Regions from separate parts of the Pseudoalteromonas sp. SCSIO 43201 genome, predicted to be linked through region 1. Evidence: predicted binding sites of a transcription regulator. Region 1 holds the regulator's gene; each other region holds the start of a gene.
The links. Region 1 encodes sigma-54, which starts transcription at its own class of promoters, with help from an activator protein. Its sites were predicted from a motif close to GTTGGCACGNNNNTNGNNT; they were not measured.

Region 1 (8,348 bases):
CAATCACACAAGTTATGACCGCAAAAAGTACCACCGCACGCGCCGATATGCTCGCTGCTGAGGTGCTAAATATTATGGAAAATAAACGCATCAATGGACTAATTGTGGTTGACGAGAATAATGTCCCTGTGGGTGCATTGAATACCCAAGATTTACTTAGAGCGGGAGTGCTATGATGCAGTTTAGTGACCTTTATCAAGATATCTCAACAGATGCTTGGCAAAAAGCAACTCAAATTAAACTCTTAATTTGCGATATTGACGGTGTATTCTCTGACGGACGCATTTATCTAGGTAACAACGGTGAAGAATTAAAGGCATTCAATACCAAAGACGGCTTCGGTATCAAAGCGCTAGTAAACTGCGGTATTGAGGTTGCGGTCATCACAGGTAGACATTCACAAATAGTTCAGCAACGCATGACTAGTTTAAATGTAACGCATATTTACCAAGGTCAAGAAAACAAGCTAGTGGCATATGAAGCACTAAAAACGCAGCTTAATCTGAAGGATGCAGACATTGCCTATATTGGCGATGATGGCCCTGATCTGCCAGTGATGGAGCAAGTTGGCTTTGCTGTCGCCGTGAATGATGCACATCCGCTGATAAAACGCATTGCCCACTATACCACTTTGATGCCGGGAGGCTTTGGCGCCGTCAGAGAGTTAACAGATCTGCTCATGCTCAGCCAAAACCACCCTCTTACCACTACAGGGTCAAGTACATGACTGTGCTTCGTGTCATTCTGCTCATTACTTTTAGTGCGCTGATGATTTGGCTGTGGTCGCCGATGTTTAACGCATCAGAAATCAACAAGAAAAGTGACGATGAACCACTTGCTAAACCCGATTATGTGGCGACCGCATTAGAGCAGACTACCTACAGTGAAAATGGCTTACTAAACTACCATGTGACTGCTGATAAAATGGAACTTTATCAAGACCTTGGTTTTAGCCACTTTGCAAAACCCATTTTTACATTATATAACGGTGAGCAAAATTGGCAGATAAGCGCATTGGAAGCCACATTATACGAGAACAACACCCTGATTTTAGAAGGGGATGTTTTAGCAAAAAACCTCACACCAGACGCAATGATCAGTACTATCAATGCCGACAATGTCAGGGTTGAAATTAAACAAAAGTTGATGAAATCAGAACACCCCGTCATTATCACAGGCCCTAGCCTTAAAATTACCGGTAAAGGCCTACATGCAGACTTGCAAAAACAGCTGATTGAGCTCATCAACCATACAAAGACAATTTATTATGACCAGTAAAATAATTAACAAATTAGTTTTCGTCGGCTTGCTCGCAAGTTCCACTTTCGCAGCTGCTGCAGAGCAAAATGAAGTCATTATCGATGCTGGCCGTCAGCAAGCTCAACTGCAAAGTAACATAGGCATTTTCGAGCAAAACGTTGTCATTATTCATGGCACAAGAAAAATCAATGCTGATCGTTTGGAAGTGCACCGCCGCGCTGAGCTTGGTTCAAATAAGCAGCTACTAATTGCTACTGGCAACCCTGCGGTTTTTGAAGAAGCTCAGGCAGATGGTACAACCTTACGCGCAGCGGCTAATGAAATTCGCTATGATGTTGCCGAATTAAAATTAGTACTTACTGGCAATGCTGAAATATCGCAAGCGGGTCAAAAAAGTAGTGCACAAGTCATTACTTATCATATCGAAAAGCAACTCATTAGTGCCGAGCGCTCTGAACAGGGCGACTCTCGGGTTAGAACAATTCTGGTTCCTGTTGAAAAGAAATCTGACACCAGCGTGGAAAAAAGTGAAGATCCACAGGAAAAAGGTAACAATTCATGAGCGAGCTCAAAGCAACAGGCTTGGCAAAAAGTTATAAAGGTCGCCAAGTTGTCAAAAATGTAGGACTGAGTGTCGAAGCAGGTAGCATCGTTGGTTTACTTGGCCCTAATGGTGCGGGGAAAACCACTACTTTTTATATGATTGTGGGCTTAGTACCAAGTGACAAAGGCTTTATACAAATCGATGATGAGGATATCACCCTACTCCCGATGCACAGTCGCGCACGCCTAGGGATTGGATATTTACCTCAAGAGTCATCCATATTTAGGAAGCTAACGGTATATCAAAACCTCATGGCTATTTTGGAAACCCGCAAAGATTTGTCTAAAGTTGAAAGAGAAGCTCAGCTTAATGAGTTGTTGGATGAATTTAATATCCAACACATCCGTGATTCTCAAGGGATGGCATTATCTGGAGGAGAGAGAAGACGGGTAGAAATTGCTCGTGCTTTAGCCGCTAATCCTAAGTTTATCTTGTTAGATGAACCTTTTGCTGGCGTTGATCCAATTTCAGTGTTAGATATAAAGACAATCATTGAGCACCTTAAAAATCGTGGGATCGGTGTACTGATCACCGACCACAATGTAAGAGAAACGCTGGACGTATGTGAAAAAGCCTACATCGTTTCACACGGTGAATTAATCGCCGCTGGTACGCCAGAACATGTTTTAGCGGATCAAACCGTAAGAGATGTCTACCTAGGCGAACAATTCAAGCTATAGTTAAGACGTAGTATTAATAACTGTTAAAAGGGATTGTTAGAGATACATGAGGCAATCATTACAGCTGCGCATGGGGCAGCAACTTACAATGACTCCACAACTGCAACAAGCCATACGCCTGTTGCAGCTTAGTACGTTGGATCTACAGCAAGAAATACAAGAAGCGTTGGACAGCAACCCACTATTGGAAGTGGAAGAAAGCGATACCGCAGACGCAGAAAGTACTGAACAACACAGCCAAGATAAAAATAATACGGACGATAGTCAGCAAAGCTCAGATGAAGCGCCTGTCAGCGAGTATGAAATGGACTCAGATACCGCCATGAGCAAAGAAACGGTTAGTGATGATCTTGCCATGGATGTGACTTGGGATGAATATATGAGTGCTGCACCAGCATCAAGCGCAGCTCCTTTACCTGATGATGATAACGTCTACCAGGGAGAGACTTCCGAATCACTACACGACTACCTAATGTGGCAGTTAGAACTTACGCCATTTAGCCCAACAGATAGAGCCATTGCTATTGCCATCATCGAAGCGGTAGATCTGTCTGGCATTTTAACGCTTTCCTGTGAAGATATTTTAGAAAGTATCAATGATGAAAACAGTGAAGAGCCGGTAGAGTTGGATGAAGTCGAAGCCGTACTTAAACGTATCCAGTTGTTTGACCCTGTCGGTATTGCTGCACGAAGTTTGCAAGAATGTTTATGTATTCAGTTAAATCAATTTGCACCTGACACACCGTGGATCACCGAAACCAAGATGATCCTGACCGAGCACATTGATTTACTTGCGAGCCGTGATTACCGTACCTTAGCGAAAAAAACACGCTTAAAAGAAGCTGAGCTAAAAGAAGTTATGACGCTGATCCACAGTCTTAACCCTAAGCCAGCTGCGAGTATTATTCATGAAGAACCAGAATACGTTATTCCAGATGTGTCGGTAAAAAAAGTGAAAGGCCGCTGGGTTGTAGAGCTAAACCCTGATGCGATGCCTAAGATTAGAGTAAATGACCACTACGCTGCGATGTCGAGAACTGCTAAATCGAGTACTGATAGCCAGTTTATTCGCTCACACCTTCAAGAAGCAAAGTGGTTTATTAAGAGCTTAGAAAGTCGCAATGACACTTTATTGAAAGTTACCAATTGCATTGTGCAACAACAACAGGCATTCTTTGAACATGGCCCCGAAGCGATGAGACCTATGGTGTTAAACGATGTCGCAGAGATGGTTGATATGCACGAATCTACGATTTCTCGTGTCACCACCCAAAAGTACATGCACACACCAAGGGGCATATTTGAGCTGAAGTATTTCTTCTCAAGCCATGTCAGTACCGAAAATGGAGGTGAGTGCTCCTCAACAGCAATACGAGCACTCATCAAAAAGCTAATAGCTGCGGAAAACACTGCTAAACCATTAAGTGATAGCAAAATTGCAGATATTTTAGCTGAACAAGGAATTAAGGTAGCGAGACGCACGATTGCAAAATATCGTGAATCCCTAGCCATTCCACCGTCAAATCAGCGTAAAAGCTTGATATAAGACGTTAAACACAAGAAGGAAAAATGCTTATGCAACTAAATTTAACTGGTCGCCATGTAGAAATCACTGACTCTTTAAGAGATTATGTCACCAACAAGTTTGCGAAGCTTGAGAGGCACTTTGATCATATCAATAACGTTCATGTGATCCTTGATGTCGAAAAACTAGTTCAAAAAGCAGAAGCAACATTGCACGTAAATGGCGGCGAGCTATTTGCATCAACAGAGCATCAAGACATGTATGCAGCAATTGATGGCCTGATTGACAAACTAGACCGTCAAGTAATTAAACACAAAGAGAAGCTCACTCGACACTAAAATGAAATTAAGTGAATTAGTGAATAAGGACTGTAGCAAAGCTGCGGTCCTTTTTAGTAGCAAAAAACGTATTCTCGAGTACATTAGCGAATTAGCGCATAGCCAAATCCCTGATACCAGCCAGCACACTATCTTAGATGCCCTTATGGCACGAGAAAAGCTGGGAAGTACAGGTATAGGTAAAGGGATCGCAATTCCTCATGGGCGACTTGAAGGTATTGATAAAATACTGGCGATGGTCTTGGTAAGCGAACAAGGGATCCCGTTTGAGGCGATCGACAAACAGCCTGTCGATATTTTTGTCGCATTCATCGTACCTGAAGGAGATAATCAACAACACTTAAAGACCTTAGCTGCGATTGCTGATACACTCAAAAATAAGTCATTTTGCAAAATGCTCAGGCAAGCGAAAAATGACGATGAGTTATATGCAGTGATCCAAGGTGAATTTGATGAGTGATGAAGAAAAAGGACTCGAGCTTATCATTATCAGTGGCCGTTCTGGTTCTGGTAAGTCTGTAGCACTTCGAGTATTAGAAGATTTAGGCTACTATTGTGTCGACAATATTCCGGTTAATTTACTCCCCTCTTTAGTTCGTAGTGTTTCTGACAACTACAACAAAGTTGCTGTTAGTATCGATGTCCGCAACCTCCCCAAAGAACAAGATGAGTTCAACGATATACTCGAGTACTTACCAGGTTTTGCTAAACCAATCCTGTTTTATCTAGACAGCGATGATCAGACGCTCATTAAACGTTTTTCAGAAACGCGCCGTTTGCATCCATTATCAATACACAACCTGCCTTTAGACGTTGCAATTAAAAAAGAGCGTGAGCTGTTAGATGTATTGACGACTAGAGCTGACTTCTTAATTGATACTACCAGCCTTAGCGTGCACCAACTGGCAGAAGATATTCGTGAAAAGATTTTAGGTCAGAAAAATAAACAACTTATCATTACCTTTGAGTCTTTTGGCTTCAAGCACGGTATTCCAAAACAAGCAGATTACGTATTTGATGCGCGTTTTTTACCAAACCCGCACTGGGAACCAGAGCTAAAGCCATTAACGGGGCTAGATCAGCCGGTAAAAGACTATCTCTCAAGTCATAGCATAGTGCAGAAATTTACTTGGCAAATTCAAACGTTTGTCCAAACTTGGTTGCCACACCTTGAACGAAACAACCGTAGCTACTTAACCATAGCTATAGGCTGTACTGGTGGCCAGCACCGCTCTGTTTATTTAGCACAAACGATTGGTGAGCGCTTTGCAAAAACACACTCTAACGTAAAAATCCGCCATCGTGAGCAAGAGAATAATGTGTGAAGATACATTTTTAATCCAAAATAAGCTTGGATTACATGCTCGAGCAGCGACTGAACTGGCTCAGCTTGCCGTTCAGTTTGATGCAGAGGTGACTTTATATCAGGGCGATAAAAGCGCGTCAGCGGATAGCGTTCTGGCACTGCTACTTCTGGAGAGCAGCCGAGGTAAAGAAGTTAAAGTTGTGTGTAGCGGCCCTGATGCGCAGCCCGCACTGGATGCTATCGGTATGCTGATCCATAATAAGTTCAATGAATCAGAATAACTCCCCACAACCGTAACAGGTATTGTGTCAGCACCAATTCATATAACATGTGCTACACTTCGATACGCAAATTCAATTAAATAAGTCTCGCCTACTCGCCTGTAAACCTTGGTAGAACAAAGAAAACTGCGTTACACTGTAGTGGCTGTTAGCGCTAAAACTGGCTGCTAGAAGGGCGTGATACCAACTGTCTTAATACTTGCTCAATTTGAAGGGGTAAGCCTGACGCTAGTAACTGCGTTAAAAAACTCTTATTTAGAATAAATTAATGCTCCTAAGCTGAGGTTGATTATTTCGATACATGAGGCTAAACGAAGCTAGTATGGTATATCCCAGTTTTGAGTCGGTTGAGGTGGTAATTCATTTATAATAAATAAAGCTAGAATAAACCGGCAGCCCACCCACGGAAATATATTGTGTCACATTTTTACAAGACATGGTTTCTGAATACATTACAGCATGTTGGGGCGAGCAAAACACTATCATTTACTGTCAACATTATCAAAAAGGACGCGTATGCCTGAAGTATTTGAACAAGACTATACACTGGAGCAACTTCAAAAGGTTACCAAAGCCTTAAACAGTGGTCAGTTTGTTCAAGTAAGGCGTATGCTAGCAGAAACCGCTCCTTGTGATACCGCACTCCTGCTAGAGTCATCACCTCATAAAGTTCGCTCTATGCTCTGGCAACTTGTTGACCCAGATATTCAAGGGGATGTGCTCGAGGAACTGTCTGAGGATGTAAGGCTGGGGATCATCGCTCAGATGGAACCTGAGCTTATCGCAGCTGCAACCGAAGACATGGATGATGATGACTTAGGTGATGTCCTTCGTAGCCTTCCTGATACCGTTTATCAGGATGTTATCGGTGCGATGGATACACAGGATAGAGAGCGTGCTACACAGGCATTATCCTACAAGGAGAACTCCGCTGGCGCTCTGATGAGCACAGATACGGTCACTATACGGCCAGATGTCACTTTGGAAGTGGTATTTAGGTACCTTCGCCTCAAAGGTGAGCTACCTGATGGTACTGATGAGCTGTATGTCGTGGATAAAGATAACTGCTTTTTAGGCACGCTACCTGTCAATATTTTACTCACTAATTCACCAGATAGTATTGTTCGCGAGTTGATGGATGAAGATAAGGAAACCATTCCTATCTCCATGGATGAATCTGAGGTTGCACAACTGTTTGAGCGTCATAACTGGATTTCAGCTCCTGTCGTTGACGATAATGCCCACCTTCTCGGCCGTGTTACCATTGATGATGTGGTCGATGTTATTCGTGAAGATGCCGAGCACAGTCTATTAAGTATGGCCGGTCTTGAGGACGAGGAAGACACCTTTGCTCCTGTTCTTAAAAGTAGCAAGCGCCGTTCAATTTGGCTGGGCATAAACTTGCTTACAGCGTTAATGGCAGCATTCGTCGCCAGCTTTTTCGAAGGTACTTTAGATATTTTGCCAATCCTTGCAGTACTAAATGGCATCGTACCAAGTATGGGTGGGGTTGCAGGTAGTCAAACGTTAACACTGGTTATTCGTGGTATAGCCCTTGGTCATATCAATCAAACCAACCAGAAGTTTTTAATGGGTAAAGAGCTGGCCATTGGTGCGTTAAATGGGTTGCTATGGTCGTTGTTAATCGCGGGTGTCATTGCAGTGTGGCAGTGGGATTTCACACTCGGTGCAGTCATCGCCTTCGCTATGTTTATGAATTTAGTCGCAGCGGGTATTGCTGGTGCAAGTATCCCAATTATGCTGAAAAAAATGAATATCGACCCTGCTCTAGCAGGAAGTGTGGTGCTAACAACAGTCACTGATATTGTCGGAATTTTTGCATTCCTTGGCACTGCAACTTGGCTGCTCGTTTAACAATGACAGATAATGCTGGCAATACCGCCAGCATTACTTAATAGGGTGCAGTGTTATTCTCCTGCAATCTGCATGCTATTGAGTAGCACCGAACCAGTTTGTACCGCGCCTCGACATTCGATATCACCACCTAACCCTTCAATGTTGGCAAACATGTCTTTTAGATTACCTGCAATCGTGATTTCACTGACAGGATACTGTATCACACCATTTTCTACCCAAAACCCTGCTGCACCTCTTGAGTAGTCACCAGTTACCGTATTGACCCCCTGTCCCATCAACTCGGTTACCAGTAAACCTGTGCCCATAGTCGCCAGTAAAGCGCTCAAGTCATCATGGGTAGGTTTTACTAGCCAATTATGTATACCACCAGCATGCCCTGTAGCTTGCATATTCATCCTGCGCGCCGCATAACTTGCCAATAAGTAAGTATTCAGTACACCGTCTGTGATAATTTCACGATCTATTGTTTTCACTCC
Region 2 (8,348 bases), 1.7 Mb from region 1:
CTCCCTTTTTATTATATGAGATATTGATGTTTAAAAAACACTCAGCGCTCGCTTTTTTTTTTCTTCTTATTTTGGGTTGCAGTTCACAAAACAGTGAGTTAACCATCGCCAAAAAAACCTCTGAATATTCACAGGAAGAAATTGAGCAAGTCATCAAGGAATGGAATGAATCGAAAGAGCAAATTAAACGCTTATTACAGTCTGAAAACGACTTAAATAAACTCATTACACTATTAGCTGCACAACAGCCGCTCCCATCTTCGGATGCGCTATTGAATGGCAACCCATCGGTGGTCTCTCATCGGGCTGAGGATAATACTACACAGAGATTTTATGCGGTACTCACACCAAGGCTCACACAAGCAGCTGCGGAGAAAGTTGTATTAAGGGTAAATAGAGCATTACCCACGTTAAATACAATTACAAATGTTGGTATAAGAACAGAGCAAAAGGCATTTGGGGAGCGTTTTATTGTTCAAATGGGGCCTTTGGAATCAAATAGGGCTGCGAGCGTGGTTTGTAAAATCCTGGAAAAATATAATGAAAAATGCGTTTCGGTTGAATATTGAACGTTTTGTTCTTTAGTTATCCGTTGGTTAGATGGGTCGTAAAATATATATAAAAATAACAAAAAATAACTAAAGTTTCTTAGTATCGTACCGATAAATATAATGGAAATCCTAATAATAAACCTGAAGGTAAAGGAAAGGTAAATGATAAATAAAATTAAGGTTAGTTTAATCACGCTATCTTTGCTAAGTGTGACTTCCGTTGCTGTTGCGTCTCAAAACAAAACGTTTAATGCCAGTGTTACGGTTCAGAATGCGTTTACACTGGAAAAAGTAAACGATCTTAAGTTTGGTACGATTCGAGCGATGGCTGAAAGCACCAAACAAGCAACTTTAACGCGTCCAGCAGATTCTACAGAAGCACTAGCTGCAACCTCTCAAGATGGTGCTCAAATTGGTATTTTAACAGATGACTCTTCTCCAGCGCAGTTTACAATTTCAGGTGTAACTCGCTATGCCAACATGAAAATATCACTACCAACCTTAACGGTTGACCATGATGGTGATGCAGGAACACCAGAAGTAGCAGCAATTGAGCTTGTTTCAGCTGAAGGCCCGAGTGACACGGCTAAATTTGAACTTTTAAGCTTATCCTTATATGCGGTTGAGGGCCAGACACCAAACGCGGCGATTGAAAAAAATGGTGACGACGAATATGTGATTGCAGCGAATAATGAAGGTAAAGCTACTTTCAACGTTGGTGCATCTATTGGTACTGATAAAGATGGTGGAAGCTATTTAGATGATACATATTCAGCTACGGTAGCCATTACAGTATCTTACTAAGTTATGATATAGGCGATGATGTTTATCGCCTTTTTTGAGTGGTATGAAAGGATTAAAGTTTTTCGCGTTTGCTACAATGCTCTCAGGTATGAGCCATGCAAGCTCAATTGAGGTTCTTCAGAATCTTAATTTTGGCATTATTGTTGCTTATGAAAATTCGCGGGAAAGCATACTCAATATGACCCCTTATGGAGAAGTGTCGAGCACCAATGAGTTGTATATTTTCAAGCGTGGTGAACCTGCGGTTATTCAACTCAAGGGCTTTCCAGCCAATAAGCAAATTTATATCTCTGACTGTCGTTGTGAAGTAAAAATACAAAACCAGCACAGTAGTAACTTCTTTTTGATAAAGCGTCTGAATTTAGTTGATAAGGCTTTCACCGGTGTATATGGGGAAGCGGAAATAAAAATAGGCGCAATACTCGCAACGTCTGGCAATGGCCAACCTTATGTAGATGGAAGCTATACCGGTAAAGTGAGTATAGTAATTGAGTATTAATGAACTATGTATATCGCTGATTTAAAAGGGAGAATCTTGCGCTAGCTGTGTTGAAAATTTCTGCTTAGCCATGGGGAAGGTTTTATCGCCTACATGAAGAACAGTTAATTAGGCGAATAGGTATACTACAGAGGTAATGTGCCAATAATATGGGCTTAATGGTGAACACAAGGTAGCGCGTATCTAAAATGGATGCCATTTGGGCATGAGTTATATAACGCATACATTACTTAATAATTTGGTTTTAAATAAAAGAATATCATGAAGTATATCGTTTTTTTGTTCAGTGTTTTTGTGTCTGTATTTAGCACTTTCTCTTACGCTAACTTATTAATTTCTCCAACAAGAGTGGTATTTGACGAGCGTACTCGTACAGCCGAAATCGTCGTACTCAATAACTCCAGTGTATATCAAAGTTATCGTTTATCATGGGAAGAAAAACAAGCCTTACCCAGTGGTGGCTATAAGCTAATCCAAGAGGAAAATGTGATAAATCTGAGCTCAATGGCGAGAGTCAGCCCAAGCCAAATGAGGCTGGCACCAGGACAAAGACAGGTAGTCAAAATTGCACTGCGAAAGCCGAGGGCACTTGGCGCTGGAGAGTATCGCTCACATCTACTGTTTCAAGCGTTACCAAATGGAAATGACGGAAATGGTAATCAAGGAACAATTAAATTAGATATCGCGTTAAATTATTCTTTGCCTATTATGGCCCGACATAAAATCGACACACCTAACATAACGATTACCACAGTGGATGTAACCGATAAGGTGACAGTTGGATTGTCCAAAACCGGTGTTGCAAGTGCATTTGGTACCATTGAGGCATTTTTTAAGCCCCAAGGAGTTGCTTCTGCAAAGCGAGTGGCCATTACTGCAGATTATACGGTACATACCGAACTGGAACGCGCTCAAGCACAGCTAACACTATTACCTCGCGCTCGAATAAATGCTCCAGGAATATTAGAGGTCCGTTTTACTGGTTCAGGGGAGTACAAGCGCCATGTCTTTGCCGAAAAGACAGTAATACTGAAATAAACGCAGTTATTCATAGTTGTTGTATCACATGATGAAAAGTTAATAGCGATGCATTTCGGAAGTAAGCTAGTAATGGCATTGTGCTGTATTGCTACTGTGACCCCCTTGCAGGCGAAGCAAGACATTGATGTCAATGCGGTAGTGCGGGTGCTTAGTCAACTCGAAAGTACCTTGTCTGATATTAAGAAACCAGTACAGGCGGCACAAGCTGAGCTATATATTCCTGTCGGCGAATATTTATTTTTATCTACACACTTAAATGAGCGTCATTATATTGGCGAACTTATCGCGATAAAAAATGAACACTCTTTTTGGATAGAGCTGGAAAGCTTTGTCCAGATGATAGGCCTTGCTATAGAAATAAATGAGGCGGGGGCATCTGGCTGGCTAAAAGATCCTGACAACCGCTTTGCTATTGATTTGGCTCGCCAAGTTGTGTTTGTAAATGAGCAAGAATACAGCTTGCAGACAGAAGATATTTATATAGACCAAGATCAACTTTTCATAGAGTCTAACAGACTTAATGAATGGTTTGGTTTCTCACACACTGTAGATTATGGACGTCAAAGCTTGCAAGTGCAGAGTCAGTTTACCTATCCTGTTGAGGCGCAGATTGCACGCCAGTCAAGGGCGTTATCCAGAGAAAAATCAGACCGAGCGATACTTTACCCGAGGTCTGGATCGGGTTACCAAATGTTATCCGCGCCAGTTGCCGATATACAAGCAAGCTTTAGGCATAATCAAAATCAGAATGAATTGACTTATTCCGTACTTGGCTCACATGAGTTTGCGTATATGAAAGCTGATTACTATACCTTTGGCGAATATGATGACCACTTTAAACGTAACCGCCTTACATTTAGCCGTAAAAGTGAAAAGGGAGAGCTCCTAGGTATTGGTGCAACTGAAGTGCGAGTAGGTGATATCACTCCAGTTAATGTCAGTAGTTTGAGTACAGCAGGCTTCTCTGCTGGCATTAAATTATCGAATAGACCGATGAGCGCTTCATCAGCGAAGCGTAGTGTCAATATCACTGGAGAAATTCAACAAGGGTGGGATGTTGAACTATACCAAAATGGCGTGTTGCTTGCGCAAGAGTTAGACATTGAGAGTGGTGTATATGACTTTAGTGACGTTGAACTACAATATGGTGAAAATGAATTTGAAATCGTTAAATATGGCCCACAAGGTCAATTAACTCGTGCCAAGCAGGTCTACCAGTTTGATCCAAACTTGTCCTCCCACTCTGGTGAGTATGAATTCTCTTTAAATAAAGTTGGGCAGCGTCTTTTAGATAAGCAAAGTAATAGTGGCGATAACGGATGGCGAGTTGCAGGCACTTATCGCACCAGTATTACTGATGGCCTATCGACCTATATTGGCGCTGAATCTCATATGGGGAGCGACGATGATACCGCTACTTATTCTGTTGGAAGTTACTATAACGGATTTCGAAACTGGCTGTTGAATATCGAGCATGAAGCAACCACTGAAGGTGAAAGTAAAAGCCAAATTTCAGGCAATACTCGAGTGTTAGGTCAAGCGTTGACTGCAAGTATAAGCCGTAATACGCGGTCGAATTTTCAAGGGGATAGCGTTTCCAACAATGTATATCAACTAAACCTCTCAGGCCGGCTACATAACAGCTCGTTTGGGAGTTTGCGTCACAGAACACAATTTAGTGTCAATGACACGGCTGCAGGCCGGTTTACGCAGGTTGTAAATCGATTAAATTATGGGTTGGGTCGTTGGAATATTGGTAATCAGCTTACGTGGCGACAAAGTCTGCAATCAGAAGCTCTATTCGGCGCGACGCAAATTAGTGGCAGTCATGGCGGGACTTGGTATCGACTTGGTGCAGATTATCAGATTAATCCTGAAGCGGATTTCACTGATATATATGCTACCGTTACCCATCAAATAGATGACGATATTGAAGCGCGGGTGCGATTTGCTCACTCATTGCTTGACGATAGCGACTCTATAGAGTTTGGTTCAAACTTTAACTTTGAACGCTTTAGTCTGTTTAGCACCGCTTCTTATTCAAGTGAGCAACATTGGCAAGTTGCTGTCGCTGGAAGGTTTAGTCTTGGATACAATAGTCTATCCAGCAGTGTATTTTCCACTAAAAACACTTTATCTAATCGAGGCTCGCTAGTCGTTCGGGTCTTTTTAGACAAAAATAATAACAGTGTACTCGACGGTACAGATGAATTACTACCTGATGTCGAAGTGAGGGCCGTACACGCGTATCGCCGTGCTGTTACGGACGAAAATGGCGTTGCATTGCTAACTGGCTTGACCGAATATAGAGCCACAGATATTGAGCTTCAATCGACTTCACTGCCCGATCCTTTTATGATCCCAGCGCATGCTGGCAAGTCTATTGTACCTCGCGCTGGTTTTATAGAGCGGTTGGATTTCCCGATTGTTTATTCTAGTGAAGTAGAAGGTAAGGTATTTAAACAAGGTAAAGAAGAAGTTGCGTTTACTGAAGTGGCGCTGATTGATGAGCAGGGAGAAGAAGTTGCAACAACACGAACGCAGTTTGATGGCTTTTATGTATTCACAGATGTAAAGCCTGGCAACTATGAGGTAAAACTAGACCAAGAAATAACAGAGGCAAGAAACCTGAAAAGTGCGCAAAAAACGTTGGTGACTTTACCTTTACGAGGGGATGTGGTCAGTGGTGTTGATATTAACGTTATTCCAAAAGAAACAGAGCAGTTACAGGTTGCAAGCCTTGGTAAATTCAATGAACTTAATTTTTTGAAAGTGTATCTTCAACTTATCAAACCACGATTGATGGCTATAGAATCAATCCAACCATTTTATGTTCAAGATCAAGCGCACTATCTGCTTGGGGTAGCATTTAGCTCAGATCCAAAACAAGACTTGACAGCATTATGTTCGCAGGTGCTCGAACAGGGTATTAATTGTGATGTTAAAGCATTAGAGGTAGTACACTAAATGATAAAACCAGTATTTTCCATCACCAGCATAATATGCGTGCTCGCACTTCTATCTGGGTGTCAGAGTACAAAGCCAGAAGAAACAACAGTTAATTATGCAAAGATTACAGTGGAAGAATATCAGCAGATGCAAGAGGCCATTGCCCAGTGGCAAGAGGATAAAGTAGCAATTGCTAGGCTATTGGATGCGGAAAAAGATTTGCAAAAACTCATTCAAGCGCTGTCCGGTTACGTGTCAAATACAAAACCGGCTCAAGTAACTACCACTAAAAAACAGACTCCTTTGATTACACAAGCCAACGAGTCTCAGGCAGCAGTAGAAGAAGTCATCACACAAAATAGTTATCAACCAATAAAAACACAAGCTCAACCGGTTAGTGTGGACGACTCAATTGATACAAATAGTCAAAAAGTAGAATACAAATATGCCGTTCAGCTAGCTTCGTTAAACGGCAAAACACAAGTATTAGAGTTGACGTCGACACTAGAACAAACCCTCCCTGAATTGATAAAGAGCAAAGAAACTTTTTCGATTGAGACAGTTGATGGTAAAGGCGTTACGCGATACCGAGTTAAGTGGGGAGCCTTCGAGAACAAAGCGGCAGCACTGGATGCGTGCGACAAATTTAAACAGCATCGTCGAGCATGTTTTGTTACTGCATTTGGTGGAGAAAAACTTTCTCGTCTTTGAGTCACTGAAAATGAGCCGGTAATTAGTTGCCACTTTCTTGTCCACGAAAACCAGAAACAAGCGCTGGTTCCAATTGCGATAACAAAGCTTATGTGAAATACCAACGATAATGAACAACCAGCATCCTTATACCAATTTGAAGGAGTAAGTCTGACGCTAACAGCGTTAAAAATTTCTTATTTAGAACAGCTAAATAGCAAAATTTTTGCCTTGCCTACAGGACGTAGGTATCTCGGCGTGAACAGGACGCGGAAGCGGTGTTATCGACAAGATTTTCTCACCTCAACATAGACCACTTAATTAAGAAAATTGGTATTAATTATTCCTACAGTTCGTAAAATCGCGCCGTCCATGTGGCGCGATTTTTGCTTAATCGTAAGTAAGATCAACGATGGCTGACGACAATGAAATATCTTGTATTCATTTTTGTATTTTGGCTTACCGCGTGCACGAGCAGTGAGCAAGTAGGCAAAAGAGAACTAACCCAGCAGCGAGAAATATTACCAGATTTTGATGGCTTTGGTGCACAACTAGCGGCTGAACTTGGGCAATATGTGCGACCTTTCAAACCGAACTCAACAGTAGCAGTGACTAGCTTTTTTAGGGCAAACCAATTAAATGACGTCATAGTGGGGCAAGGAAGTGGACTTGGTGTGGCGCTACAAGAGTCATTAATAACCCATTTGAGCCAAATGGGAGCTGATGTTGTTGAGTACAGATTAAGAAGCGCTTTATCTTTGAGTGACTCTGCCGATAGTATGTTAAGCAGAGAGTTAAAAGCGATAAATCAACGTCAGAAAATTGACCTGGTTGTAGTTGGTACGATAGTTGAGAGCCGTGACAGCTATTTGGTCAATGCTAGGCTTGTAGAAACACTTCACAGTCGGGCTCTATCCGCGGCATCGCTTAGTATTCCTAAATCGGCATTATGGGGCTCTGAGAGAGCCACGTCTCGAGATGGTCTTATCATACGCAGTCAATATTAATGGAGATGAGTGTAATGAAAAAAATATGTAGTCTGGCTTTGCCTCTTTCATTGATGGTTGGCTGTACTCAGAGTAACTTTTTCGCTGTAGATACAGCACAAACGGAGCCAGTGAGAAATGGCTTTGAACAATCGTCCATGTTTCAGAGTAATCCAAATGGATTAAAGCAGTTTTCTATATCTCAGCAAATGGCTGGGAAGAATGTGACCCATTATGTCCAAAGTATCATGCAAGATATGGTCACGAACCTGAAGCATGTAAATGAAAAGACGCCTGTCGCGGTAACTAGTTTTGTATTCTTAGACAAAGAGTTCGATAAAGGGTCGCTTCTCGGTAATCAGTTAGCTGAGAGTTTTATTCACGAATTACATGCTTTTGGGATCCCTGTTGTTGATTTTAAAACGACAGATTACATTCGCGTAACACCTGAAGGGGATTTTATCTTTAGCAGAGACTTTCTTGAATTATCAGATGATCATCCATTTTTATATGTACTTGGTGGCACGCTAGTTAATCACCAAGGTGGGGTAATGGTAAACGCCAGGGTTGTTGGTTTGAGAAGTAAGAGTGTTGTCGGTTCTGCCCAAGGGTTTTTACCACAAAGTGTGGTAAATGCGCTGCAAGATGGTGCTTCATATGATGGTATTCGCTTAGAGCAAGCCAATTAATTTGGAGGCAGAACATGAAAAATGTAGTACTTTTTGCAACCACATTGGCACTGCTAGGTGGGTGCAAAATGACACAAGAGCAATCTCCTGCACCGATTGAAACCAAGCCCAGTGATATGGAGCTTTTGTATGCGCTGAT
Region 3 (8,348 bases), 1.7 Mb from region 1:
AAATAGTCACCTTTGGCGTTTACAATAAAGTTGTCTTTATTGAGTTTAAACGCGCCAGCTCTAGAATACGTGAAGTCCTGTGACTGTAATGAGTTTGACATGGCAAAATAGCCCTCACCCTCAATCGCCAAATCAAGTGAATTCTGTGTAAACTTGAGTGAACCTTGGTGAAATTGCTGCGCAACCATAGTGGTTTGCACACCATCACCATTTTTCGTTTTACCTGAACTAAAAACAGACGAAGCGTATACATCAGCAAATTCTGCTCGAGACTCTTTAAAGCCTGTGGTGTTTACGTTAGCGATGTTATTTGCCGTTACATCCAAGTCTTTTTGCGCGGCCGCAATACCTGTCAATGCTATGTTAAAACTCATACTCTCACCTCTAATTTCTTAAGGTTAATTCTCTAAAACTATTATGCTATTTCAGCAATGTCAGTTAAGCGCACCGCGCCTTCTTTCGTGTTAATAACGATGCCATTTGCACCATTAACATTCACACTATCTATATTTCTGAATGTCGCAGATGGAAGTGTCTGGTACTCACCTTCAATCATCCCTTCAGCTTTGATGGTGTACTCACCCGGAGGCATTGTTTCACCGTCTTTATTTTTACCGTCCCACGTAAACCTCACAGCACCGGCGCTTTGCTCACCGAGCTCTAATGTATTCACCAGGGCACCAGCTTCGTCATAAATTCCTACGGATAAATTCTGTACCGGCTCTTGAACAATAACAGAGCCTTTAGATAAGGAATCTCCACCATGCTCTAGTGTCGTAGACTCCAGCAACGCCTTTTTACCAATTAATGTTGACGCTTGTAATGCCGAGTTTGAAGTCATGGATGCTGCTAACGAGTCAAAGTTCTCATTAAGCTTCGAAATCCCCTCAGCCATTGTAAAACTCGTCATTTGCGCAATCATCTGGTCATTATCAGCAGGTTTACTCGGATCCTGAAAGGACAGCTGTTGAGTAAGTAGCGAGAAAAAGTCTTCTTGCGACAACTCATCTCTGGGCTTTTGCTCCTCGGCCTGCTTTTGCCTGTCCCAGTAGAGTGAATCTACACCCGTTGATGTGGCATTTACGTTATTACTCATCAGCTGTTACTCCCAATTAGCGCTGGCCTAGTTGCAGCGTTTTTGTCAGCATCTGTTTTGCTGCATCTGCAACTTGTACATTGGTTTGATATGAACGGGACGCTGAAATCATATTTGCCATCTCTTCCACCACATTCACATTCGGTTTATAAATGTAGCCATTTGCATCTGCACTGGGATGATTGGGGTTATACTCCACTTGAAGTGGCTTATCACTCTCAACTACACCCAGCACTTTAACTCCTACAGATGAACCGGCAGCATTGCTTTGAGACGCTGCGGCCTTGGTAAGTTCAGCGGCAAAAACGGGATGTCTAGCTCGATATACTTTATCTTGGCTAGAGCTAACGGAGTTTGCATTAGATATATTACTCGCGGTCGTATTCAGGCGCACATTTTGTGCACTCATGCCAGAACCTGCTATATCAAAAACGTTATATAAACTCATCGTTATGCCCCTTGACTACCTAGAGCTTTTTTAAGCCCTTTGAACTTACCAGATAGAAACTGCATACTGGCTTGGTACTCTAATGCGTTTTGTACATACAAGTTTCGTTCCACCTGTATATCAACTGAGTTACCATCACCTGTATCTGCTTGATTTGGCGAACGATATAGCTCAGATGAATTACTCATTTTAGTACCACCACTTAGGTGCTTGGCATCTGTTCTGACCATATCATTGCCGCTTCTTTGCGATGACTTTGCCGCTTTCAAGGCACTCGCAAAATCGATATCTTTCGCTTTATATCCTGGAGTATCTGCATTTGCGATATTGCTTGCTAAAATTTCAGCACGTTGAGAACGAAGTAGCATTGTGTGCTGATGTACACCCAACGCTTTATCGAAACTGATTGCCATTATCTCACTCCAAAAATTTGACTCATTAGGTAAAAGCAATATTCAGGCCAATTAGAAATTTATTTTAAATCCTTACAATTCAAGAGGGTAGTAGCATATCAATAGCAGTTAATATTCTTTGTATCAGTTTACACAGTACAATATAGGGAATTTGTATCGGCATTAAAGGGATGACTTTCACGATTGTGACAATCTCAAGAGTATGCCTATGTGAATAAAATAACGGCAGAGCGTTTAAAGTAACTTGGCGGAGTGGTACTGGTTTGTATAATGCCGACTCAATTTGAAGGAGTAAATCTGATGCGAACTGCGTTAAAAGTGTCTTGTTTATTTAGAGCAACTCAATAGCGAAATTTTTGCCTGCCTACAGAGCGTAGGTACCTCAGCATAAGACGGTTATTGACAAGATTTTCTCGCCTGAAAATAGACCTCTTAATTAAGGTAATTGGTATTAGGGATCACAGCGGCTGGATAATAAGTTATTATTTCGAGCTCAAATTGGTTAAGTGGATTAATATTATCAGTAAGAATTTAGAGTCTAAAAATAGCTCACTAGATGAAAGAGGCTGTTACAGTTAGTGAAGTTGTTGTCAAAGTTTAAGGCACCTGCTGGGTACAGCGTTTTTGTACCGCAATAAATCAACAGGCAAGCTTCCCTGCTGCCATTATTGTGTTAAGCTTTCTTCTGATAAATGATACCAGGATTACACCTGATCATGTTGAAGTCATCGCTTAACCCGGCCATTGACTCTGAGGCTCCCAAAAACAAATACCCATTTGGATTAAGTGATTGCGCAAACTGCGAAATTATTTTTGCCTTCACCTCAGGTGCAAAGTAAATCAGCACGTTGCGACAGAATATCACATCAAACTTTCCCATCAGCGCATAAGAATCAAGTAGGTTCAAATGCCTAAAGCTCACCATTTTGCGGATTGGCTCAACCACCTTTGCCATGCCATTACCACTATCAGTGAAAAATTTCTTTCTGCGCTCTGGGGATAAGCCTCTGGCTAGTGCAAGTGCATCATATTCCGCGTTCTTGCACATATCTAACATAGTGTTAGATATATCAGTGCCTACAATTTGTACACCCATCTTCAGCGAGCCTGGGCTCTTGCTTGTATATTCATTCGCCGACATCGCTATCGAATACGGTTCCTGTCCTGACGAACTGGCAGCAGACCAAATCTTTACCGGTCGCCTTAAGTCTTTAAACTCTGGCAAAATTTTGGTTTTGATTAGCTCAAATGGGTAAGTGTCGCGGAACCAAAGCGTTTCATTTGTGGTCATTGCATCAACCACGGCGGCACGCAGTTGCCGCTCATGTGGACTAAGCGTTTTAACCACTAAAGATGAAAGCGTTTCCACACCGAAACGAGCCATAAGAGGGGCTAACCTACTTTTAACCAAGTATAACTTATTGTCACCCAGCACAATACCGCACTGTTGTTCCAAAAAAGTTCTAAATTGATCGTACTCTTTTTGCTCTAAATGCTTATTTTCCAAGTGCTACCACCAGCTTTAATCACAGTGAACCCATTTTTTAACCGCTGCTGCCAACTCATCAGGGTTAAACTTTGCAATAAAATCATCAGCGCCGACTTTTTCTATCATCGCTTGATTAAATACACCACTCAATGAAGTATGAAGTATTACATGCAATGGCGCTAATTTCGGATCCGCTTTTATTTCTGCTGTTAATGTATAGCCGTCCATTTCAGGCATTTCAACATCAGAAATTAATAATCCAACGCGCTCAGTGACATTATTTTGACAGTCTACTTCTGCTATCTCTCGTAATCTGATTAACGCCTCCTTACCATTTTTAGCCAGCTCGGTTTGAACACCCAGAGGCTCAAGCGCACGTTTTACCTGATTACGAGCCACAGCTGAGTCGTCAGCAATGAATACTATACGTTCACCAAGATCTTTTTGCATCTCACCATCAGATACAATATCGGCACTCACTTCTGTATTGATTGGACAGATCTCATTGAGAATCTTTTCTACATCTAAAATTTCAACTAATTCATTTTCAATTTCAGTTACCGCTGTCAGGTACGAATAACGGCCTGCACCAGACGGTGGCGGCATTATTTTTTCCCAGTTCATGTTGACGATACGCTCAACAGCACTAACTAAAAAGCCCTGAACGGAACGGTTGTACTCAGCAATAACAATAAAACAATTGCGAATATCCTGAATAGGTGGCCCACCTACTGCAAGTGACATGTCTATCACAGAAATAGTTTGACCACGAATATGGGCTACCCCCCTGATTAGAGGGTTTGACTTTGGCATACTCGTGAGTGCTGGGCATTGCAGCACTTCCCGGACTTTAAACACATTGATGCCGAAGCGTTGTCGACCTTGAAGCCGAAAAAGTAATAGCTCGAGACGGTTTTGACCAACCAGTTGTGTTCGTTGGTTAACCGAGTCTAAAATACCTGCCATTTCAATCTCCTACTGTATAAACCGCTAATCGGAACGATCTTTGCTTCGACTCTGATATGGTTTACCACCCTTGATTAGGTGCAGTTATTAAAGCAGAATCTTTATACCTTGTTTCACCCCATAAGCATAGTCGAAACATCATGAGTTTGTTAAAAAAAACCCGTTACATTCAACTTTTTTGTTTGTTCGCTCATTTTATAAGCATAGGATATGGCCACTGTCAGCAATATGACAACAAAGCCTTGGAACAAACTGCTGTCGATTTTGTTGCTCCACAGGTAGAACTTGACCCTGATAGCCAACTATCAATATTTGCTATACCACTTGACTCAAGAATCCCCACTAGAGTGTGTCAAGCACCACTGGTACACAGCACAGCAGCGACACCACCATTTAATACCCAAGTTACTGTTCAAATAAAATGTGATGATTTACAAGGGTGGACACAGTATGTGCATGTGCGCATTGAACACTTGTTTCCAGTGTTAGTTAGCGCGACCATGCTAGAAAAAGGTAGAGTGATAACGGAAGATGACATTAAAGTCGAAATGCAGCCTAAACGGTTTCGCCGAGTTTCATATATAGAAGACCAAACCTTATTAATTGGTAGTCGCAGTAAAAGAAACATCCGTGAAGGGCAAGCATTTACACAGTCACATATTTGTATGGTTTGCAAAGGCGACAATGTAACTATTTTTGCCAAATCAGGGGGGCTTGTTATTAAAACTCAAGGTGAGGCAATGCAAGATGGCAACAGGGGTGAACTAATTACTGTGAAAAATACTCGCTCAGGCAAAACCTTACGTGCTAGAGTAATAGAAGTGGAAACAGTAGAGGTGAATTTATGAAAAATTTGCTAAAGTAATACTGTTTCGCGCCGATATTATGGCTGAGAGTATAATATTATTGGGTCTATAATCATGGTCAATCAAGTTAACGGTCAAAATCAGTCCTCCACCGTTGCAAACAACGTTAAACAGCAAAAAGCTGAATTGCAACGAAATGAGGCCAGTGCTACAGCGGCTAAAGCGCCCGCTACCCCAAAAGCTGCGGCAGATTCCGTCAGTCTAACACCACAAGCACAGCAATTAAAAACAGTGAATGAAAAGGCACAGCAGTCTTCAGGCTTCGATGACAAGAAAGTCGAAGAGCTGAAAAAAGCGATAGCTGAAGGCAAATACCAAGTTGATGCCGAAAAACTGGCGAAGAACATAGCTGCATTTGAGTTTGAAATATATGGATAATTTGGTTCGGCTTTGCCACCACAAACTTTGTGAACAAATTGTAACGCTAGAAGCGATGACCCAGCTTCTGGCGCGTGAGCTTGATGAACTAGCCTCTCGCCGTGGCGACCACCTCAAAGAGGTTGCACGGGAAAAACTCTCTTATATATCCAAACTTCAAAAGCTCGATAAGGAGCTAGCGCAGACAGACCCTAAAGTATTTCAGCACGCTGAGATAGTGCCCTTGGTGAGTAAAGTACGCGCGTTACTTGCCGAATGTCAGACCAAAAATGAAGTTAACGCCAAAACAGCTCATCAAGCCAACGTCAGCACAAGAGAGCTAAAGAGTATTTTAATTGGTGCACCAACATCCGTCACTTATGGTCAAGATGGCAACGTCAAGAGCAGTGATGGTGAACTGGTAAGGAACCTTAAAGCTTAATTGGCACTTTTTACCTAAACACGCCTTATGCTCTAATTTAACGTCGCCCCGCTCCTATAAAGAGTTGCACTCCGTATTATTAGAACCTTGTCCATGTTCTAATAAAAACAGTAAAGCACTTGGCTATAGGTAGTTAACCCGAACTTCAAACAATTAATTCGTTTCTAGCGGCTAGTTTTAGCGCTAGCTGTACGCTGAGTTCACTTTCAATAGTCAGCGATTGGTGCGTAAATTTATACCAATTTTCTTAATTAAGTAGTCTATTTTGAGGCAAGCAAATCTTGTCGATAACTAGGCGAAAATTTCTTATTTAGTTGTTCTAAATAAGAAATTTTTAAAGCTGTTAGCGTCAAATTGGTATTACCTTGCCTTCAAGACGTAGGGACCTTAGCGAGAGCAGGACACGGAAGCGATGCGTTTGCCTAGAACCCTCTGGCTAGACAAGAGAAATATTAAGTTGTGCGTTAGCAGCAACGAGTTAGAACATCCCTTATCCAAACCTCAGGGTAGTTACACGCAAATTTATGCTATTTGAAGCTATACGACACTTTTTTAATCTTTTGCGGCTTAACTTGCGTGATGTATAGATCATACACCCGCTTCATATCCAGCTCGAGTTCGGTAGCGTATGTATCTCCCACTGCGTAACTCTTCAGCACTTTTGCCCCTCTCACTAACCCATTTACTTGGCTTTTTAAGCCATCATTTTGTGCTATGGCACCTTTGACAGTCGTAGTTGATGTTAACTTTTGACCGTACAACTGTTCGGCAAGCTCTCGATATGCTTCTAGCTTTGAAACTTTAATCGCCATTAACTGTTTTTCACCAGCAGTATTTCCAGGCTGGGCACTTAACGGCGCATACCCAACAGCACGTAGCACTGGGAAAGTATCAGGCTGGACTGTCTCATATTCAATATGCTTATCGATCATGCTTGAACAACCGCCAAGCAAAACCAGAGCACAAACCATAATCCAAGCATTATTAGGACTGATGATACGCATTTTGCTTCTCTCCACTATGTATCGATGTGCTACTACTGCCCTGATACAATTCTTATTACCATCTGCTAGCATGGTAATAGTAGCAATCATTGATATGAATAATTCACTGATAAGTATTATGCACGAATCTTGCCACAATTTGGCATAGGTATTGCTGTTGTAATAAGTAGTCTTAACACTGAGTATCTGAGTATGAAAACGCAATTCGCACTGAGCCTTTCATTTATATGTATGGTATTCCACATTCCATCTCACGCAGAATGGTTTGAGGTGACTGGGGTGGCTGATATAAAAAATGGCGACCATCAGAAAGCAAAAAAGCAGGCTGTTAATGATGCCATCACCCAAGCACTACTTTTTTCTGGTGCAACCGTAAGCAGTGTGCAAACCGTCACCGACGGTGTGCTTACGCAAGATCAGTTGAAAATACGCGCTAATGGTGAAATTCAGGGTGCTAATGTAATTGCAGAATCAAGAGTGGGTGATGCTTGGCAAGTAACACTACATATCGATATCACCCCACAACAAAGTCAATGCTCTACCAGTGCATACAATAAGCAAATTGCAATAACACAAAGTCAACTCAAAAATAAGCATCAAGCTACTTTGGGTCAAATTTTTGACATTAACAAGATTGTCAGCGAGCGCCTTTATCATACCCTATCAGATCAGAATCAAAGCGTTGAACCGGTGCCCTATTTTGCTCAAAAAATAGATGTAAATCGATTTTTTAGTCAACGATTCGATTACAACGAGCAGTTAATCGAAACAGTAACAGCAAACACAAATAGTCAGTATGTATTACTTAGTCAAATTTCAGATATTTCTAGCGTCAACAAACTCAACAACGACCTTGCATTTTGGCAAAGCGATAAGTATCTAAGGAGCTTTAAAATAGAGTTTATACTGTTTGATGCTCTTTCTCATGAAAAGGTCTGGCAACAAAGGTACGGTACTCAAGGAGTATGGCCTTTTAAAAAGACCAAATTAGTTGATGTATATAGTGAACAGTTTTGGCAAACTGATTATGCGGCTGAAATTCAAACTGTGTTGAACCAAGTCAGCGTCGATCTGAACTCGGCCATCGCCTGCTTACCCACCCATGGTAAAATACTGCATATTGATGACGAGCAAGTTGTGATTAACTTAGGCCGTATGCATGGGCTGGAAGAGGGTCAAGTGTTGAGCATTGCACATAGCAGCCCCCTTACTGACGCTGGTGGTAATGTCTTTATGCGTCAAGTTAAAACGTTGAATAAATTGCAAG

Region 2: the regulator sigma-54 is predicted to act here: its motif matches at 6,908-6,926, upstream of J8Z24_RS05695 (FlgO family outer membrane protein).
Region 3: the regulator sigma-54 is predicted to act here: its motif matches at 7,220-7,238, upstream of J8Z24_RS05715 (flagellar assembly protein T N-terminal domain-containing protein).

The regions. Positions count from the first base shown of each region.
Region 1 covers NZ_CP072683.1:3,537,743-3,546,090, forward strand. The annotation lists gene J8Z24_RS15410 (KpsF/GutQ family sugar-phosphate isomerase) at 1-176, shown strand, start outside; gene kdsC (3-deoxy-manno-octulosonate-8-phosphatase KdsC) at 176-727, shown strand; gene lptC (LPS export ABC transporter periplasmic protein LptC) at 724-1,278, shown strand; gene lptA (lipopolysaccharide transport periplasmic protein LptA) at 1,268-1,822, shown strand; gene lptB (LPS export ABC transporter ATP-binding protein) at 1,819-2,544, shown strand; gene J8Z24_RS15435 (RNA polymerase factor sigma-54) at 2,591-4,090, shown strand; gene hpf (ribosome hibernation promoting factor) at 4,120-4,407, shown strand; gene J8Z24_RS15445 (PTS sugar transporter subunit IIA) at 4,409-4,867, shown strand; gene rapZ (RNase adapter RapZ) at 4,860-5,732, shown strand; gene J8Z24_RS15455 (HPr family phosphocarrier protein) at 5,722-5,994, shown strand; gene mgtE (magnesium transporter) at 6,511-7,869, shown strand; gene pmbA (metalloprotease PmbA) at 7,923-8,348, opposite strand, start outside.
Region 2 covers NZ_CP072683.1:1,335,937-1,344,284, forward strand. The annotation lists gene J8Z24_RS05665 (hypothetical protein) at 27-569, shown strand; gene J8Z24_RS05670 (DUF4402 domain-containing protein) at 714-1,355, shown strand; gene J8Z24_RS05675 (DUF4402 domain-containing protein) at 1,399-1,854, shown strand; gene J8Z24_RS05680 (fimbrial biogenesis chaperone) at 2,116-2,892, shown strand; gene J8Z24_RS05685 (SdrD B-like domain-containing protein) at 2,941-5,862, shown strand; gene J8Z24_RS05690 (SPOR domain-containing protein) at 5,863-6,555, shown strand; gene J8Z24_RS05695 (FlgO family outer membrane protein) at 6,960-7,541, shown strand; gene J8Z24_RS05700 (FlgO family outer membrane protein) at 7,556-8,209, shown strand; gene J8Z24_RS05705 (FlgO family outer membrane protein) at 8,224-8,348, shown strand, end outside.
Region 3 covers NZ_CP072683.1:1,345,587-1,353,934, reverse strand. The annotation lists gene flgE (flagellar hook protein FlgE) at 1-374, opposite strand, end outside; gene J8Z24_RS05760 (flagellar hook assembly protein FlgD) at 416-1,096, opposite strand; gene flgC (flagellar basal body rod protein FlgC) at 1,113-1,544, opposite strand; gene flgB (flagellar basal body rod protein FlgB) at 1,547-1,957, opposite strand; gene J8Z24_RS05745 (CheR family methyltransferase) at 2,631-3,464, opposite strand; gene J8Z24_RS05740 (chemotaxis protein CheV) at 3,480-4,412, opposite strand; gene flgA (flagellar basal body P-ring formation chaperone FlgA) at 4,553-5,260, shown strand; gene flgM (flagellar biosynthesis anti-sigma factor FlgM) at 5,333-5,656, shown strand; gene J8Z24_RS05725 (flagellar protein FlgN) at 5,649-6,077, shown strand; gene J8Z24_RS05720 (LPP20 family lipoprotein) at 6,605-7,081, opposite strand; gene J8Z24_RS05715 (flagellar assembly protein T N-terminal domain-containing protein) at 7,274-8,348, shown strand, end outside.